Regions from separate parts of the Streptomyces chisholmiae genome, predicted to be linked through region 2. Evidence: riboswitches for the same ligand, from Rfam matches in the RefSeq annotation. Region 2 holds a riboswitch; each other region holds the start of a gene.
What was found. A riboswitch is a leader RNA that binds a small molecule or an ion and turns the genes downstream of it on or off. The one in region 2 is predicted to bind cobalamin.
Positions count from the first base shown of each region.

Region 1 (6,040 bases), on a different contig from region 2:
AGCAGCGGCAGCCCGAGCGCCGGCGGCGCCGAGCCGTCCAACAGCCCGTACAGCCCGGCGCAGACCCCGAGCAGGCCGCCGATCACCAGCGTGCCGACCAGCGCCCGCCGGCCGCCGGCCAGCGCGCCGGTCCGGCCGTAGCCGCGCGAGGCCATCGCGGCGGCCAGCGCCAACGACCGGCTGAGCGCGTCCTCAAGGACCGGGATCAGGATGCCGCGCACCGCCTGCCGGCCCTTGCCGGCCGCGCCGCGCAGCCGCCGGGCCCGGCGCACCCGGCCGACGCTCTCCACCAGCTGCGGCGCCACGCTGAGCGCCACCACGACGGAGGTGCCGATCTCGTGCAGCGCGCCCGGCAGGGTCTTCAGCAGCCGCTTGGGGTTGGCCAGCGCGTTCGCCGCGCCCACGCAGATCACCATGGCCGCCAGGCGCAGCCCGTCATACGCCCCACCGAGCACCTCCTCGGCGGCCACCGGCCCCAACAGCCGGATGCCGGCCGCCGCTTCGGGCAGCGGGATCTCCGGCAGGGTGAGCAGCACCGTCTCGCCGCCCCCGCCGCCGAAGACGATCCGGAAGAGGACCCGCAGAGCGACGATCACCGCGCCGAAGACCAGGTACATCCGGAAGGACAGAGCCCAGGGCGCGTCCCCGCGGCGACGCGCCACCACCAGCCCGGCGACCGCGATCAGGCAGGCCAGCAGCAGCGGGTTGGTGGTGCGGCTGGCGACCACGGCCAGGCAGAGCGCCCACAGCCACCAGGCGCCCGGGTGCAGCGCCCGGGGCAGCGGCCGGGCGAGCCGCCCGGCCGCGAGCCCGACGCCCGTCACCGGTCATCGGTCGGTCGCTCGTCGGCGTCGGCCGTGCCGGCCGGGCCCGCCGCGGCGCGGCGCCGCCGCCAGGCGGTGAGGCCGCCGGCGCCGAGCAGCACGGCCAGCAGGCCGAACGTCGCCAGGGTGCCGGTGGACGGGCCGCCGGAGTCGTCCCTGGCGGCCTGCTCCCGGGCGAACTCCTCGTCGCTGCCCGACCACTCGGCCGCCTCGGTGGGCTGGGGCGCCGCCCCGACCTCGGTGCCGTCCTCGGCCGCCGGGTCCTCGTCGGCGTCCTCGGTGGGCTCGTCGGTCGGTTCGTCGCCCGGCTCGGCGTTCTCCTCGGCGCCGTCCGGCTCCGGCGCCTCCTGGTCCCGCTCCGGCGCCCGGCCCCCGTCGCCGTCCGCGCCGCCTGAGCCGTCCGCGCCGCCCGAGCCGGAGCCGCCGGTGGCCGCGCCGCCGGAGCCGCCGGCACTCCCGGCGCCGCCGCCGTCCGAGCCGCCGCCGGAGCCCCCCGCACCCCCCGAGCCGCCGGAGCCCGAGCCGCCGCTGGCCGAGCCGCCGCCCGAGCCACCGGAGTCGGCCCCGCCCGAGCCGCCGTCGGCCGGCCGCTGGGCGGCGACGCCGGGCGGCGGGGCCGAGCCCTCGTCCGCGTCCAGCGAGAACGACCAGCCCTCGAAGGTGCCCTCGGCCGGCGTGCGGTAGGTCGCGCCGCGCTGGCTGTAGGTCCAGTTCTCGCCGTTGTCCGCGTGCCAGTACGACCAGTAGGCGGTGGCCGGCGGGGTGTCCACGCAGGGCTCGGAGTCGGCGCCGGGGCGGCCGTTGATCCGGCAGACGAAGGAGTCGCCCCAGCGGTTGGTGCCGGTCACCTCGAAGCCGGCGTTGCGCAGCGCGGCCAGCCCGTCCGCCTGTGGCCCCGGGGCGCAGCGCACCACCCGGCCGCCGCCCAGCTCGCGGAAGTCCACCACCACGGTCACCCCGGACGCGTCCGGGCAGTGGCCGGGCGTCCCGGCGGCCGGCCTGGCCGGCGCGGGCGCCGCCGCCGAAGCGGCCCCGACGGGGCCCAACAGGGCGGCGAGCAGAGTCAGCAGCGCGCCGAGCGCGGCGGCGCCGGCGGAACGGCGTGCCATCGGGGACCTGACCTTTCCCAGGTCCGACGCGTGACCCCCGACGCGTCCGGCGCGGGCACGAAAAACCCCGGCGCACGCGTGACGCGAGCGGCGGGGGCCGGCCAGCCGGGGCTGTGGGCTCCACGCTGCGAACCATGACAGTGAGAAGCGAAACCACGCGAACGGCCGGGTGTTCCGACTCGCGGCGCCCCTGGGGGGAACGCCGCTCACGGTTGCAGGTCAGCGCCGGATTCGCACCGGACTTCCCCCGCACCAGACGCGCTGAGTTGTCCATCCGTCCTTGACGGAATCTTTTCAAGAGTAGAGAAAACCCGCCCATATGACCAGTCAGGGCGCACCTGTTCGACGGCCCAGGGTGACGGAAGCGGCCCGGCGCGCCTCCCCCGTGAGGGAGCGCACCGGGCCGAACGCGCCCCGCCGGCCCGCCGGTTACCCGGCGCCGGCCGCCGCGAACGTCACCCGGTGCAGCTGCCCGGGCAGGTCGTTGACCACGTACAGCTCGCCGTCCACGGTCTCCCCGAACGCGGTCACCTGGGTCGGGAACTCCCCGATCACCGCGGACTGGTAGTCGCCCGAACCGTCCGCGCGCAGCGCCCACGCGCTGCTGGAGCAGTAGTCGGTGGCCACATAGGTGCCCGCCGCCAGGTCGGCGAACTCGGCGCCCCGGTAGACGTGCCCGCCGATCACCGCGCAGCCCTCGGTCGAGGTGGCGTAGGTGAAGACCGGGTCGGTCAGCGTGGCGCCCTCCCGGCACTGGCCCGGGTCGAACTCGGCCAACCCCTCCCGGCAGGCCCAGCCGAGGTTGGCCCCGCCGCCGTCCGCCGCCAGGTGGTTGACCTCCTCCCAGGCGCCCTGGCCGACATCGCCGATCCACAGCGAGCCGTCGGCCTGGTCGAAGGAGAACCGCCACGGGTTGCGCAGCCCGTAGGCCCAGATCTCGCCGCGCGCCCCGGCCTCGTCGACGAACGGGTTGTCCGCCGGCACGCAGTAGGCGAGTTCACCGCAGGACTGGCTGACGTCCAGCCGCAGGACGCTGCCGGCCAGGGTGTCCAGGCGCTGCCCGTTGCCGTCCGGGTCGCCCGCGCCGCCGCCGTCGCCCAGGCCCCAGTAGAGGTACCCGTCGGGGCCGAACGCCAGCTGGCCGCCGTTGTGGTTGGTCTGCGGGTGCGGCTCGGACAGCAGCACCTCCAGGTCGCCGGCGGCCAGGTCGTAGCGGGCCAGCGTCACGTCGCCGTCCGGCAGGGCGGTGTAGGCGACGTACAGCAGCTGGCTGGTGGCGAAGTCCGGGGCGGCCTCGATGCCGAGCAGGCCACGCTCGTTGCCGGCGCCGGTCACCACGTCGGTGAGGTCGGCCAGCGGCTCGTCGGCCAGGCCGGTCGCCGGGTCGTGGACCCGGATCGTGCCGCGCTTCTCGGTGATGAACAGCCGGTCGCTGCCGTCGTCCGGCGCGGTGATCGCGGTGGGCCTGGCCAGGCCCGTCGCCACCTGCTCGGTGGCCAGCGTCAGCTGCTCCAGCGGCACCGCGGCCGGCCGGGCGGTCTCCTCCTCGGCGGCGCCGGCCGACCAGGCGAGCCCGCCCAGCGGGACGGCGGCGGCCAGCACGGCGGCGGCCAACAGCCGGCCGGTGCGGCGGCGGGTGGGGGGTGTCGGATCGGCTCCTCGGGGGTGACGGCGTGGCATGGCGACTCCAGGAGTGTGGGGGACATCCTCGGGGGTGGGGCCACGTGCTGCCGGCGCTACCGGCCGGGGACCCGGGGTGGGCACCCCGCCGCGGCCGGGGTGGACGCTACCCGTTCGCCACCCCGCGCACCAGAGCGTGAACGTCCCCCGGCCGCAGTCGAGTTGACGAGGCCGGGGCGGCCGGCGCGGGGAAAAGTGGTTGGCCGGGTGCCCGGCGTCGGCTGGGATGGCGGCATGGATGTGGACCGGGTACGCGCGCTCTTCGACCGCCGGCTGCGCCGCGAGGCCCCGCCGGACGAACCGGGAGCCGTGCGGGAACGCGTCGGCGACGTGGTGTGGCAGACCAGCCGGCACGGCGGCTGGAACGGGGTCGTCTGGTCGGGCTGTGCCAGCGGCGCGGCCGCCGACCTGGCCATCGCCGAGACGCTGCGCCACTTCGGCGCGCTGGGGCTGCCCTTCGAGTGGAAGCACTACGCCCACGACCAGCCGGCCGACCTGGCCGACCGGCTGCGCGCCGCCGGGTTCCGGGCCCAGGAGCCGGAGACGCTGATGGTGGCCGAGGTGGCGGCGCTGGACCGGGAGCCCGTCTGGCCGGCGGGCGTCTCGGTCCGCGAGATCACCGACCCGGCCGGCCTGGGGCCGGTCCTCGCACTGCACCACCGGGTCTTCGGCGGCGACCAGGAGTCGCTCGGCCGCCGGCTCGCCGCCCAGCTGCGCGAGGCCCCGGAGCTGACCCGGCTGCTGCTCGTCGAGGCCGGGGAACTCCCGGTCTGCGCCGCCCGGTTGGAGCTGATTCCCGGCACCGGCTTCGGCGGCCTGTGGGGCGGCGGCACCCTCCCCGAGTGGCGCGGCCGGGGGCTCTACCGGGCGCTGGTGGCGCACCGCGCGGCGCTCGCCACGGCGGCCGGCTGCCGCTACCTCCAGGTGGACGCCGTCGCGGCCAGTCGCCCCATCCTGCGCCGCCTCGGCTTCACCCCGCTCACCGTCACCACCCCCTACCTCAGCCCGGGGTAGCCCCGGCCTCGGCGGGCGCGGCGTCCCGCCCGGCGGCGCCCAGCCGTTCGGTGAAGAACGCCACGGCCTCGGCCGCGGTCCTGGGCCTGGCCGTCGGGTCGGCCGGCTCCTCGGCGTAGAAGTCGTCGTGTCGCACCGCCGGGCCGGCCGACCGGCCGTGGGCCGTCGGCACGTGCTCCAGGTAGGGGCGGACGTCCAACTCGTAGGGCGTGACGGTGTCGGCGCCGCCCCAGCGGATCTCCACCGGCACGGTGATCTCCCGCAGGCTCGCCACGGTCGCCACGTGCCCGATGGCGGGACAGATCTGGAAGACGGCCCGCACCCGGGGATCGGTGTAGTCCCCGACCGCCTCGACGGCCCGGGCCGCCAGCTCCTCGTCGCTGACCTTCGCCCGCAGCGCCCCCACCACGTCGGGGAACTCGGGGACGCCGTCCAGCGGCTCCGTCGTCTCGTACAGCGCCCGGAGCACCGCGCCGTCCAGCCGGGCGCCGGCCAGTGCCGCCGCCGAGTAGCCGCCCAGCGAGAAGCCGACCGCGCCGACCGGGCCGAGCGGGCCCTCGGCGGCCAGCGCGTCCAGCACCAGGCTGAGGTCCAGCGGCCGGTCCCAGACGAAGAGGAAGCCCTCCGGCTCGTAGCCGTCCAGGAAGTTGTTGCCGTGGTGGTCAACGGCGACCACCTCGAAGCCGGCCGCCGTCAGCGGCCCGGCCAGCCAGCCCATGGCGCTGCCCGAGCCGCCGGTGCCGTGCGAGACCAGCACCAGCGGCGCCGGCTCCCCGGCCGGCAGGTCCGGCCGCCACCGGTAGATCCGGACCGGCCGGGGCTGCCCCGGGCTTCGCAGGTCAGCGCGGGACGGGTCCAACAGCACGCTGATCTCGGGACGTTGGGGATCCTGTTGGGTCATGCGACCAGCCTACGAAATCCGGCCGCCGGGCGGTCGGCGACGCGCCCCTACCCGGCCGGTCGGCCCGGCGGGGCAGCCGGGGCCGCCGGGGAGCCCTCCAGCTCGGCCAGCCACCCCGTCCAGGTGTCGAGTCGGCCCAGGGTCAGGCGGAGTTGGGCCAGGTACTCCAGGGTGTGCCGGTGGGCGGCGGCCCGTTCCGGCGCGGAGACCGGGCGGTGGCCCAGGGCCCGCCACAGCAGGAACGCGGCGCCGCCCAGCCGGTTCGCCAACAGCCCGCCGAAGACCGCCGGGTCGGCCGGCAGGACGCCGCCGCCGGCCGCCCGGTAGGCGGCCAGCACCCGCAGGAAGCCGGCCCGGGACCAGCCGTCGGGGGTGCGGGCGAAGGCCAGCGCGGCGCGCGCCGCCTCCCAGGGCGCGGGCTCGGGCCCGGCGCCCTCCCAGTCCAGCAGCACCGGGGTGCGCGTGGTCACCAGCACGTTGTCCGGCTTGACGTCCCGGTGGGTGAACACCGG
Region 1 covers NZ_JAVREO010000004.1:399,608-405,647, forward strand. The annotation lists gene RM844_RS09210 (CbiQ family ECF transporter T component) at 1-824, opposite strand, end outside; gene RM844_RS09215 (hypothetical protein) at 821-1,933, opposite strand; cobalamin riboswitch at 2,081-2,242, opposite strand; gene RM844_RS09220 (PQQ-dependent sugar dehydrogenase) at 2,363-3,613, opposite strand; gene RM844_RS09225 (GNAT family N-acetyltransferase) at 3,848-4,627, shown strand; gene RM844_RS09230 (alpha/beta hydrolase family protein) at 4,614-5,528, opposite strand; gene RM844_RS09235 (phosphotransferase family protein) at 5,576-6,040, opposite strand, start outside.
Region 1: another riboswitch for cobalamin. It lies ahead of RM844_RS09215 (hypothetical protein); the one in region 2 lies ahead of RM844_RS04810 (ribonucleoside-diphosphate reductase subunit alpha).

Region 2 (6,040 bases):
GAAGCAGAACTCCGCCTTCTCCCGGATCGACGGGATGTTCTCCACCGCGGCGAACGCGGCGGCCCGCTCGTCCGGATCGGGCAGGTAGGTGTCCAGCAGGGTCAGGTAGAACTGGACGTGCACGGCCTCCTCGAAGAGCTGCCGCGACAGGTACAGCCGCGCCTCCGGGGAGTTGATGTGCTTGTAGAGGGTCAGCACCAGGTTGTTGGCGACGATCGAGTCGCCGGTCGCGAAGAACGCCACCAGCCGCCCGATCAGGTGCTGCTCGCCGGGAGAGAGCTTGGCCAGGTCCGCCACGTCCGAGTGCAGGTCCACCTCCTCCACCGTCCAGGTGTTCTTGATGGCGTCCCGGTAGCGCTCGTAGAACTCGGGATAGCGCATCGGGCGCAGCGTCAGTTCGAAGCCCGGGTCCAGCAGGTTCTTCTGGCGGGCCGGGGTCGCGGGCTGGTCGGCCGACTGGCTCTGGGTGGGGACGGTCACTGGCATGCCTCGCAGGACTCGGGGTTCTCCAGGGAGCAGGCGACGGCCTGCTCGGGGACGGGGACGGTGGTGGCGACGGGGTCGGGCAGCACGGCTGCCGTGCTCGACCGGGCTGACTGCGCGATCCGGGTCGCCGGACGGGACCTGAGGTAGTAGGTGGTCTTCAGGCCGCGCTTCCAGGCGTACGCGTACATCGAGCTGAGCTTGCCGATGGTCGGCGCCGCCATGAAGAGGTTCAGGGACTGGCTCTGGTCCAGGTACGGGGTGCGGTCCGCGGCCATGTCGATCAGCGCCCGCTGCGGGATCTCCCAGGCGGTGCGGTAGAGCTCCCGCACCTCCGCGGGCAGCCCCGACAGCTCCCGCACCGAGCCGTTGGCCGCCCGCAGCGCCTGCCGCGTCTCCTCGTCCCAGCGGCCCAGCCGCTTCAACTCGGCGACCAGGTAGGTGTTCACCTGGAGGAACTCACCGCTGAGCGTCTCCCGCTTGAAGAGGTTGGAGACCTGCGGCTCGATGCACTCGTACACCCCGGCGATCGACGCGATGGTGGCCGTCGGCGCGATCGCCAGCAGCAGCGAGTTCCGCATGCCGCCGCGGGCGATCCGGGCCCGCAGCGCCTCCCAGCGCTCCGGCCAGGTGTGCGACACGTCCGCGAAGTGGTCCGGGTGCAGCACGCCCCGCGCGGTGCGGGTGTCCTCCCACGCCGCGTGCGGGCCGTGCCGCTCGGCCAGCTCGGCGGAGGTCTCGTAGGCGGCCAGCATCACCCGCTCGGCGATCCGGGTGGACAGCTCCCGGGCGGCCGGCGAGTCGAACGGCAGCCCCAGCCGGAAGAAGACGTCCTGGAGCCCCATCACGCCCAGGCCCACCGGGCGCCAGCGGGAGTTGGACGTCTCCGCCTGCTCGGTCGGGTAGAAGTTGATGTCCACCACCCGGTCCAGGAAGAGGACGGCGGTGCGGACCGTGGCGTCCAGCGCCGCCCAGTCCATCGTGCCGTCCTCGCCGAGGTGCGCGGCGAGGTTGACCGAGCCCAGGTTGCAGACGGCCGTCTGGTCGTCGTCGGTGACCTCCAGGATCTCGGTGCAGAGGTTCGACGAGTGCACCACGTTGCCGGGCCTGGCGGTCTGGTTGGCGGTGCGGTTGGCGGCGTCCTTGAAGGTCATCCAGCCGTTGCCGGTCTGCGCCAGGGTGCGCATCATCCGGGCGTAGAGCTGCCGCGCCGGCACCTGGCGCTGCGCCAGGCCCTTGGCCTCGGCGGCCCGGTAGGCGGCGTCGAACTCCTCGCCCCACAGGTCGGTCAGCTCCGGCACGTCCGCCGGTGAGAAGAGCGACCAGTCGCCGTCGGCGTCCACCCGGCGCATGAACTCGTCCGGGATCCAGTGCGCCAGGTTCAGGTTGTGGGTGCGCCTGGCCTCCTCGCCGGTGTTGTCGCGGAGTTCGAGGAACTCCTCGATGTCGGCGTGCCAGGTCTCCAGGTAGACACAGGCCGCGCCCTTGCGCCGGCCGCCCTGGTTGACCGCCGCGACCGAGGAGTCCAGCGTGCGCAGGAACGGCACGATGCCGTTGGAGGTGCCGTTGGTGCCCCGGATCAGCGAGCCACGGGCGCGCACCCGGCTGTAGGAGAGGCCGATGCCGCCGGCGTGCTTGGAGAGCCGGGCGATCTGGTGGTAACGCTCGTAGATCGAGTCCAGCTCGTCGGCCGGCGAGTCCAGCAGGTAGCACGAGGACATCTGGGGGTGCTTGGTGCCGGAGTTGAAGAGGGTGGGCGAGGACGGCAGGTAGGCCAGCGAGCTGGTCAGCCGGTACAACTCGGCGACCTGGGCCAGCGCCCGCGCCGAGTCGTCCGGCGCCAGGCCGCAGGCCACCCGCAGCAGGAAGTGCTGTGGCGTCTCGATGACCCGCCGCTCGATGGGGTGGCGCAGCAGGTAACGCGACTGGACGGTGCGCAGCCCGAAGTACTCGAACCGGTCGTCCGCGCCCTCGGCCACGGTGCGGTCCAGCAGCGCGTCCAACTCGGTGGCGTGCGCGCGGACGAACGCCGCCGTGCTGTCCCCGATCAGCCCCTCGCGGTGGCCGACGGCGATGGAGGCGGAGAAGCTCACCGCGCCCTGCCCGGCGGCCTCCGCCCGGATCTCCAGGGTGAGCAACCGGGCCGCCAGCCGGGAGTAGGCGGGCTCCTCGGCGATCAGACCGGCCGCCGCCTCGATGGCCAACTCCCGCAACTCGGCCTCGTCGGAACCGGGATGCCGGCCCCGCTCGACGGCGGCGGCGACCCGCGCGGGATCGGCGGCCGGCAGGTCGGCGGTGAGGTCGGCCAGGGTGCGCGTCAGCGCGGCTGTGGCCGGCTCTGCGGGGGCGGCGGGCGCGATGGTCACTCGGTGCTCTCCCTCGGGTGCGATGCGCTCCGAGGACGGGCCGAGACCGGAAGCGGGCATGGCTGTGCCAGGCATGGCAAACCGCTCCGCGTCCCTCGGCCCAGCCCTCGGGGCTTGGACGTGATCAGCTGTTGGCAGGCACTCGGACTCGTCATGGCAGGCGACAAGCAGGCCATGACACACCGTTGCGGGACAGTTCCGGACTCGCACCGGATTCCCCTGCGGCGACAGCGAGCACGAGCATACATCTTGTGCCGCTGCCAACGAGCAGCCCTATATGTTGTGTTCTCTGTCTCGTTGCGTCGGCAGTTCACCTGCGAACACCCGGGGCGTCGCCGGGGCCCGGCCGGGCCGGCCGCCGGGCCGGACGGGCGTGTGCAGTCGCGACCGACGCCGAGCCGCGACACGCCCAGGACCGGCCGCGCGCGGCGCGGCGCGCCCCCGTCGGCACGGGCCGACGGCGGCCAACTCCGCCGGCTTCGACGCTCGCCCACTCACCTTCATGAGTACCAGTCTGCGCTCCGGCACTGACACTCGGGGCGCCGCCGGGACCGCTTCCGGCCGATGAGAGGATCCTCCCCGGCCGGAGGTCGCGGGCCCGGGCCCGAGCCCGGCGAACACCTGCCTCCGGGCGGTGGGCCGGCCTTGGCGGGAGGGGGATCGTGGGGCGTGCACCGGGGTTGGCCCGCGGGCCGGACGGGCCCGGGCGCCGGGGCGCGGCGGGGAGGCCCGCCCGGACGCCCCATGGGCCGGGTGCGAGGCGGGGCGGCGTCGGAACGGCGAGCGGGGTCGGGCCGGCCGGCCGTGCCGAGCGCCGCCGAAATGGCTCAAACAACTGCCCGACGGGCCGCTGCGGTGTGTACCGGGCGAGGCGGTGGCCGGGGGAGTGGCACGGCGGCGCGGCCGTCGCCGACGGCGGTGGGCGTCGGGAAACGCCGGCCGGGTGGCCGCGGTTCGGCTAAGCGGTCGCTGGCCGCCGCGAGCTGCCCGGGCGGTGCCCGGAGTTCGCCACGGGGGCCGGGGCGCCGGCCGCGACACCGGCCGGGCCGGGCGGCGTTGGTCGCGGGGCGGCACGCCGCCACGCTGGCCGAGACCCGTCGTCCGCCCCGGCCCCGCGCCGAGGCCGGCTAACCGACGCCGCGGGCAGGGACGAGGGCAACGGCCGCGGTAACGGCGACGCCGGCGGCAGCGGCGGTGGTCAGCCGAGGATGCCGGCCCGGCGGGCGGCGACGAGCCACTCGGGGAACTCGGCCATCAACTGGTCGTAGAGCGCCTCGTCGGAGAAGGCCCGCGGGTTGGTGCCGGCGGCGAAGAAGCCCGCGTTGTCCACCACGCGGCGGGTCGGCACCGGGAGTTCGTCCAGCTTGCGGAGGAACGCGAAGTGCTTGGCCGCCGGATCGCCGAAGCCGACGAACTGCCAGAAGATCGGCAGCCGCGCGGCCTCGCAGAGCGCCTTCTCGGCGGCCGACCGGGAGGAGGGGCCGCCGTCCGTCTGGAAGATCACGAAGGCCGGCTCGCTGGCGCCCGAGGCCGTGTAGTGGTCGATCACGGCCCGCATCGCGAGGTGGTAGTTGGTCCGCCCCATGTGCCCGTAGGACTCGTTCAACGCGGCGATCCGGCCGCGGTGCGCGCCCAACGAGACCTCGGCTATGCCGTCCACCTCGGTGGAGAAGAAGACCACCGGCACCACCCCGTCGTCGTCCAGGTTGGCCGAGAGGGCCAGGGCCTGCTCCGCGAGGTGCTGGACGGTGCCGTCCTGGTAGCTGGGGCGCATCGAACCCGAGCGGTCCAACACCAGGTAGACGGCGGCTCGTTGACCGCCGAGGCCGAGCTTCGTCAGCGAGACGCGCGCGGACTCGTAGGCCTGGGCCAGCTCCTGGCCGCCCGCCGCCCGCACCTTCTCCAGACTGATCGCCGGCGTGTCCGGCATCGTCCCCACCCCGCTCTGTGTCTCCCCTGGCTCCCCCGCGTGATCGGGACGCTACCACGGGCCGCCGACAGTCAGGCGGGGCGGCGGGTGCCGGTGGTGAGGGTCAGTCGCGGTGCAGCACGAAGAAGCCGGCGCCCTGGTCGAGCACGGTGTAGCCGATCTTCGGATAGAGCTGGTCGGCGCGCCGCAGCATGCCGGCCGTCGTCATCCCCGGGTCGTAGTAGGCGACGTACTCGGGGGCCGGGACGGACGGGTCCCCGATCCAGAACACCCGTGCGCGGCCGGTGAGTTGCGCGATGGGCCGGACGTTGGCCGCCACCTCGGCGTCGTCCGGGACGGCCGCCAGCACCCGCTGGCCCTCCCGGGCGGTCGGGCCGGGCCGCCAGGTCTCGGCGTCGCCGAGGGTCGAGACCGGCAGCGAGCCGCCGAGGGCCAGCGTCGCGCCCAACAGCCCGGCGGGCAGGAAGCGGGCGTAGTCCCGCAGCGGGCGCCAGCTGGCGTGCCGGGCCCGGGCCAGCGCGTCCACCAGGGCCAGGGCGACCACCGGCATCAGTACCGCGCTGTAGTGGAAGTCCGTGCCCCAGTAGTGCGGTTCGTGGGACACGAAGCGCCAGCCGAGGGTCGGCAGGACGACCAGCAGCAGCGGGGAACGGAGCGCCAGCAGGCCGCTGGTGGGCAGCAACAGCCACACCAGGGTGCGGAGTTTCTCGCCCCAGCCGGCCGACAGCGCGCCGAGCGGCCCGCCGCCACCGCCCTCCTCGCTGAGCTTGGTCCAGTAGTCGTAGTCCCCCGCGTTGTTGAAGGCGGGGATCAGCACGGCCAGGGTCAGCGCGCAGAGGACGGCCCCGGCCGCGGCCACCAGCCCGGCCACCCGGGCGGCGCCGGGCGCCCGTCCGCGCGCGCGGAGCGCGACCACCAACGCGATGGCCGCCGTGGTCAGTCCGAGGTCCTCCTTGACCAGGAAGAGCGGCGACGACCAGGCCAGGGCGGCGTACCACCGCTCCCGCAGCAGTGCCTCCAGGGCGAAGGCGATCAGCGGCACGGCGAAGCAGATCTCGTGGAAGTCGAAGTCGACGGCCTGCTGGACGCCCCAGGACAGCCCGAAGACCACACCGAGGGCCAGCCCCCTGGCCTGGCCGAGGAGCCGGGTGCCTGCCCTGGTCACCGGGACGACGGCCAGCGCGAACAGCGCGGCCTGCGCCACCAGCAGGGTGATCGGGGTGGGGAAGAGCCGGTAGGCGGGGGCCAGCAGCGCGGTGAC
Region 2 covers NZ_JAVREO010000002.1:430,849-436,888, forward strand. The annotation lists gene RM844_RS04805 (ribonucleotide-diphosphate reductase subunit beta) at 1-486, opposite strand, end outside; gene RM844_RS04810 (ribonucleoside-diphosphate reductase subunit alpha) at 477-2,849, opposite strand; cobalamin riboswitch at 2,966-3,129, opposite strand; gene RM844_RS04815 (vWA domain-containing protein) at 4,048-4,779, opposite strand; gene RM844_RS04820 (DUF2079 domain-containing protein) at 4,883-6,040, opposite strand, start outside.

Region 3 (6,040 bases), on a different contig from region 2:
GTCCGTGCCGCGCCCGTCCTCGGCGTCGGTCGTCTGATCGGCCGCGCCCTTGCCGCTGGTTGCCTCGCCGGCCGCCGTCCTAACGTCGGCGTCGGCGCCATCGCCTGCCCCGGCCCCGCCGCCGGCCCCGGCGTCACCGTCGGCGTCCGCCGCCTCGGCGGCCCCGCCGGCCGTCGCCGTGCCACCGGCGGCCCCGTTCCCGGCCGCTTCGCCGCCGGCCGCCGCCGCGCCGTCCGCCGGCCCGTCCGCCGGGCCCGCGTCGGTGTCGGTGTCCGCCTCCTGGCCCGTCTCCGCGTCCGTCTCCGGACGGCGGCGGAAGCTCAGCAGGGCGCCGATGCCGATGCCGATCACCAGACCGCCGCCGATGATCCACGGCACCGGGCTCGATCCGCCGTCGTCCGAGGCGTCCTCGCCCGCGCCGTTCTGGTCGGCCGCCGCCGGGCCCAACTGGCCGAGCTGGGCCACCAGGTCGGTGCCGCCGAAGTCCTCGGCCGAACCGCCGGTCGCGTGCGCCGCCAGCACCAGCAGGCCCAGCGCCGTCGGGTTCTGGGCGTAGTCGGCCCACTCGGTGTGGTGCGCGCGCAGCCACTCCAGCGGCGCCTCGGCCTCCTCCCGGTGACCGCCGGCCGCCAGCGCCAGCACCGACCGCGCCGTGCTGGCGAAGTCGGGCTGCGGCTCCCCGCCCGGGGGCGTGGAGACCAGGTGGTCGTCACCGTCCGCCAGCACCTCGACCAGCTGGGCGGCGCCGGCCGACCCGGCCCGGGCCTGCGGGCTCGGCTCCTCGTCGGGGGCGGCGGTGCCGTCGGCCGCGCCGTCCCGGCCCTCCTCACCCTCACCCTCGTCCGTGCTCTCGCCCTCGTCCGTCGAGCCGGCGCAGTCCAGCGGGGTCACCGGCGCCTGTGGCGTCTCCGGGTCCACCAGCAGCCCGCTGCCGTAGGCGGCGAGCACCGCGTCCACGGTGGCCATGTCGCTGGCGAACAGCTCGCCCGACTCCGGGTCCGGCTGCCAGGCGAAGGCGCCGCGCTCGTCCTCCGCCGCGTCGCAGCCGAGTTGCAGGGTGCCGAGCGCGCTGTACGGCGAGTTGCCGTCCCGCCGGGTCTCGGCCGGGTCGGCGCCGGTCGCCACGAGGGCGCCGACCACCACGGCGGTGGAGTTCGCGTCGCTGGCGGCGCCCGGGTTGAAGCCCCAGCCGCCGTCCTCGTTCTGCACCCCGGCCAGCCAGGACACCCCGGCGTCCACCGTGTCCTGGTGCCCGCCCACGGCGGCGAGCGCCTGGACGGCCAGCGCGGTGGCGTTGGAGTCGGCCGCGGTCACGTCGGCGCAGGGCTCGGCCGGGTCGGCCCGGAAGGGGAGGAACGAGCCGTCCGCGCACTGCTGCTGGACCAGCCAGTCGACGGCCTCCGGCGCCGTGTCGTGGCCCACGGCGTGCTGGGCCAGCAGCGCGTAGGACTGCCGCCACACGCCGTCGTACTGCGGGTCGGCGTCGCCGAAGAGGCCGTCGGGGGCCTCGGCCGGCACCGGTGCCGTCTCGTCGGCGACCGCGGCCGGCGCCGCCGCCACGCCGACGGCCAGCGCGCCGAGCGCGACGGCCGTCGGCAGCGCGAACGCCGGGCGCCGCGCCCGGGCGCGCGCGTCGGCGGCGTCGGGCGCCGCGCCGTGCGGCGCGCCCCTGACCGAGCTACGGGGGAAGAACACGCGGAAGCCTTTCGCTGTGCCGGCCGCCGGCGCGTTGACCGCCATGGCGCGCGCAGCGCCAAGCGGCACCGGGCGCGACGCCGTACTCCTCGACGGTGCCGGTCGCCGGGCGGCGACCGAAGCCAGTGCCTTTCACGGGCGGGCGTTCCGGCTCACGCGGGCGCCCACGGGCGTCGCGATCACGGCTGCGGGTCAGCGCCGGATTCGCACCGGCTTCCCCCGCTCGTGAGTGAACTGATGGGGGTCACTCTAACGGCCTGGATTCGGCCACCGTCGGCCGGCGCTGACCCCGCGGCCCAGGGCACCGGCGGGGCGCCGGCCGGGGAACGACCGGGCTTCCCCGGCCGCCGGCCCTGGCCGGTCCTCGCCCCCGCCGGCCGGGCCCCGCCCGCCGCGCCGCCCTGCGCCGCGGACCGGGGGGCAGCCTGGTGTCCGCCCCCGGCCAGGGTGATAATCGCCCCACCCGCCGCAATTCCCCCCGTCGACGGGCGAGTAGGGTGCGTACCCGCGAGTAGGTACGCACGCGCCGGCACGCGCCGGCGCGTGAGGACAGTGCGGAACGACCGAGGGAGCGGGTGTGGCGGCGGAGGCCGGGGCGGATCGCCCGATCAGGATCGCGCTGCTCAGCTACAAGGGGAACCCGTTCTGCGGCGGTCAGGGGGTCTATGTCCGCCACCTCTCCCGGGAGCTGGCCGCGCTGGGCCACCAGGTCGAGGTGATCGGCGCCCAGCCCTACCCCGAGCTGGACCCGGAGCCGGGGGTGACCCTGCGCCGGCTGCCCAGCCTGGACCTCTACCGGCAGCCCGACCCGTTCCGCACCCCGAGGCGCGGCGAGTACCGGGACTGGATCGACCTGCTGGAGGTCGGCACCATGTGGACCGGCGGCTTCCCGGAACCACTCACCTTCTCCCTCCGCGCCCGCCGCGAACTCGCCGCGCGCCGCCACGAGTTCGACGTGGTGCACGACAACCAGACACTGGGCTACGGCCTGTTGGGCAGCCGGCGGCTCGGCCTGCCGCTGGTCACCACCATCCACCACCCCATCACCGTGGACCGCCGGCTGGAGTTGGCCGCCGCCGAGGGCTGGCGCCGCCGGTACGCGGTGCGCCGCTGGTACGGCTTCACCCGGATGCAGGGCCGGGTGGCCCGCCGGCTGCCGCACGTGCTCACCGTCTCCAGCTCCTCACGACGGGAGATCGTCGAGGACTTCGGGGTGGCCGAGGCCCGCGTCGCGGTGGTGCCGATCGGCGCGGACACCCGGGTCTTCCACCCCGACCCGGCGGTGCCCAGGGTGCCGGGTCGGATCGTCACCACCTCAAGCGCCGACGCCCCGCTCAAGGGGCTGGTCCACCTCGTCGAGGCGCTCGCCAAGCTGCGCACCGAACGCCCCGACACCCACCTCGTGGTGGTCGGCAACCGGCCCACCACCGGGCCGGTGCACGAGGCCCTGGAACGCTTCGGGCTGGGCCGGGCGGTGGAGTTCGTCAAGGGCATCAGCGACGCCGAGCTGGCCGACCTGGTGCGCGGCGCCCAACTCGCCTGCGTGCCCTCCCTGTACGAGGGGTTCTGTCTGCCGGCCGCCGAGGCGATGGCCGCCGGCACCCCGCTGGTGGCCACCACCGGCGGCGCCATCCCCGAGGTCACCGGCCCCGACGGGGAGGCCTGCCTGGCGGTGCCGCCGGGCGACGCCGAGGCGCTGGCCGCCGCGCTCGGCCGGCTGCTGGACGACGCCCCGCTGCGCGAACGGCTGGCCGCCGCCGCGCTGGCGCGGGTGCTGGGCCGCTTCACCTGGCAGCACACGGCGCGGGCCACCGCGGACCACTACCGGGCGGCCATCGCCGCGCAGCGCCCCGGCCGCACCCGGGGCGCCCCCGCGCCCCGCTGACCCCCTCCGTCGCCCACCCGTCGCCGCCCCGTCCCGCACCACCCGCCGCCCGTCGAACCGACCCACGTCCGCGCCGTCCCGCAACTCAGCGCCACGCACCGTCCGTTGACCACCCGCGCCCGCCGCCCCGCCAGCCCGACGGGGCCAACCCCCGCCGCCGACCGCTGCGTTCCTCCCGCCCGACCACCCAGTTCCTCCCACCCGACCACCCAGTTCCTCCCGCCCGACCGCTCCCTCAACGCCCCCCAGCGACCGACCGCCCCGGGCCGCCCCGTGCCGTGCCGACCGACCACAGAAAGGGCTGACCACGTGCTGACCGTGGACTTCTCCCGCTTCCCGCTCGCCCCCGGCGACCGCGTCCTGGACCTGGGCTGCGGCGCCGGCCGGCACGCCTTCGAGTGCTACCGACGCGGCGCCCGGGTGGTGGCGTTGGACCGCGACGGCGCCGAAGTGCGCGAGGTCGCCGGCTGGTTGGCCGCGATGCGGGAGGCGGGCGAAGCCCCGGCCGGCGCCTCGGCCATCGCCGTCGAGGGCGACGCGCTGGCGCTGCCGTTCCCCGACGACAGCTTCGACGCGCTGATCGTCTCCGAGGTGATGGAGCACATCCCCGACGACAAGGGCCTGTTGGCCGAGGCGGTCCGGGTGCTGCGGCCGGGCGGCCGGATCGCCGTGACCGTGCCCAGGTACGGGCCCGAGCGGGTCTGCTGGGCGCTGAGCGACGCCTACCACGAGGTCGAGGGTGGGCACATCCGGATCTACCGCGCCGACCAACTCCTGGCCCGGCTCCGCGAGTCCGGCCTGCGGCCGTACGGCACCCACCACGCGCACGCGCTGCACGCGCCCTACTGGTGGCTCAAGTGCGCGGTGGGGGTGGACAAGGACCGCGCGTTGCCGGTGCGCGCCTACCACAGGCTGCTGGTCTGGGACCTGATGAAGAAGCCGCTGGCCACCCGGGTCGCCGAACGCGCCCTCAACCCGGTGCTCGGCAAGAGCTTCGTGGCCTACGCCACCAAGCCGCACGTCACCAAGCCGCACGTCACCAAAGCGCACGTTGCCAAGCCGCACGTCGCCAAGCCGCACGCCGCGCCATCGCCCGCGACCGAGCCGCCCGCCGCCAAGTCCCCCACCCACGGCACCGGTTCGCCGGTCGCCGGCGGCGAGGTGGACCGTGGCGGGCGCTGAGGAGACCGGCCGGCTGGTGCTGCCCGGGGTGCTCACCGCCGCCCAGGCCGAGGCGACCGCCGGCTGGATCGCCGGCCAACAGCGCGCCGACGGCGCCATACCCTGGTCCACCGGCCAGCACCTCGACCCCTGGGACCACGTCGAGGCGGCCATGGCGCTGGACACCGCGGGCGAACACCGGCGCGCCGCCGCCGCCTACGACTGGCTGGCCGAGCACCAGAACCCGGACGGCTCCTGGTACGCCGGCTATGCCGACGGCGACCCGACCCGACCCAGCGACCTCGGCCGGGAGAGCAACTTCTGCGCCTACCCGGCGGTCGGCGTGCTGCACCACTACCTCGCCACCGGCGACGACGCGTTCCGCCGCCGGCTGTGGCCCACGGTGCGGGCCGCCGTCGACTTCGTGCTCCGACTCCAGCGAGACGGCGGCCAGTTGGGCTGGCGGCAGGAGGCCGACGGGCGGGCCGTGCCGGACGCGCTGCTGACCGGCTCCGCCTCCGGCTACCAGGCGCTGCGCTGCGCCCTGGCACTGGCCGAACTCGCCGGCGAGGCGCAGCCCGACTGGGAGATCGCCGCCGGTCGGCTCGGCCACGCGGTCCGCCGCCACCCGGAGCTGTTCCTCGACAAGTCCCGCTACTCGATGGACTGGTACTACCCGGTGCTGGCCGGCGCGGTGCGCGGGCAGGCCGCCAGCGAGCGACTGGACCGGCACTGGGCGGAGTTCGTGGTGCCCGGGCTCGGCGTGCGCTGCGTCCGGGAGAACCCCTGGGTGACCGGCGGCGAGAGCGCCGAACTCGCCCTGGCCCTCTGGTCGGTGGGGCGGGAACGGGAGGCGGTCGAGATCCTCCGCGCCATCGGCCGGCTGCGCACCGCCGACGGCCGGTACTGGACCGGGTACGTCTACCCGGACGACGCGTTCTGGCCGGTCGAGCAGACCACCTGGACCGCCGGCGCGGTGCTGCTGGCCGTCGCCGCGCTCACCGGGGACCCGCCGACCACCGCCGTCTTCGGCGGCGCCCGCCTGCCCCGCGGCCTGGACCGCGACTGCCGCGACTGCCCCCGCTGACCTCGACCGCGAACTCCCGCGCCGTCACGCGGACAGATCGGCTCAGCCGCGCTGGATGCCCGAGGTGTCCTGCAGCACGCCGCGCCGCCCGTCCTGGGTCTGCGCCACCAGGGTCTGGCCCCGCTGCTCGACCGCCAGGTACCAGGTGCCGGGGGCCAGCTCGGCCACCGGGGTCGGCGAGCCGTCCTCGCCGTACAGCGGCCTGGCGGCCG
Region 3 covers NZ_JAVREO010000005.1:228,991-235,030, reverse strand. The annotation lists gene RM844_RS10635 (prenyltransferase/squalene oxidase repeat-containing protein) at 1-1,695, opposite strand, end outside; cobalamin riboswitch at 1,816-1,949, opposite strand; gene RM844_RS10630 (glycosyltransferase family 4 protein) at 2,273-3,580, shown strand; gene RM844_RS10625 (class I SAM-dependent methyltransferase) at 3,890-4,762, shown strand; gene RM844_RS10620 (prenyltransferase/squalene oxidase repeat-containing protein) at 4,749-5,828, shown strand; gene RM844_RS10615 (DUF5336 domain-containing protein) at 5,871-6,040, opposite strand, start outside.
Region 3: another riboswitch for cobalamin. It lies ahead of RM844_RS10635 (prenyltransferase/squalene oxidase repeat-containing protein); the one in region 2 lies ahead of RM844_RS04810 (ribonucleoside-diphosphate reductase subunit alpha).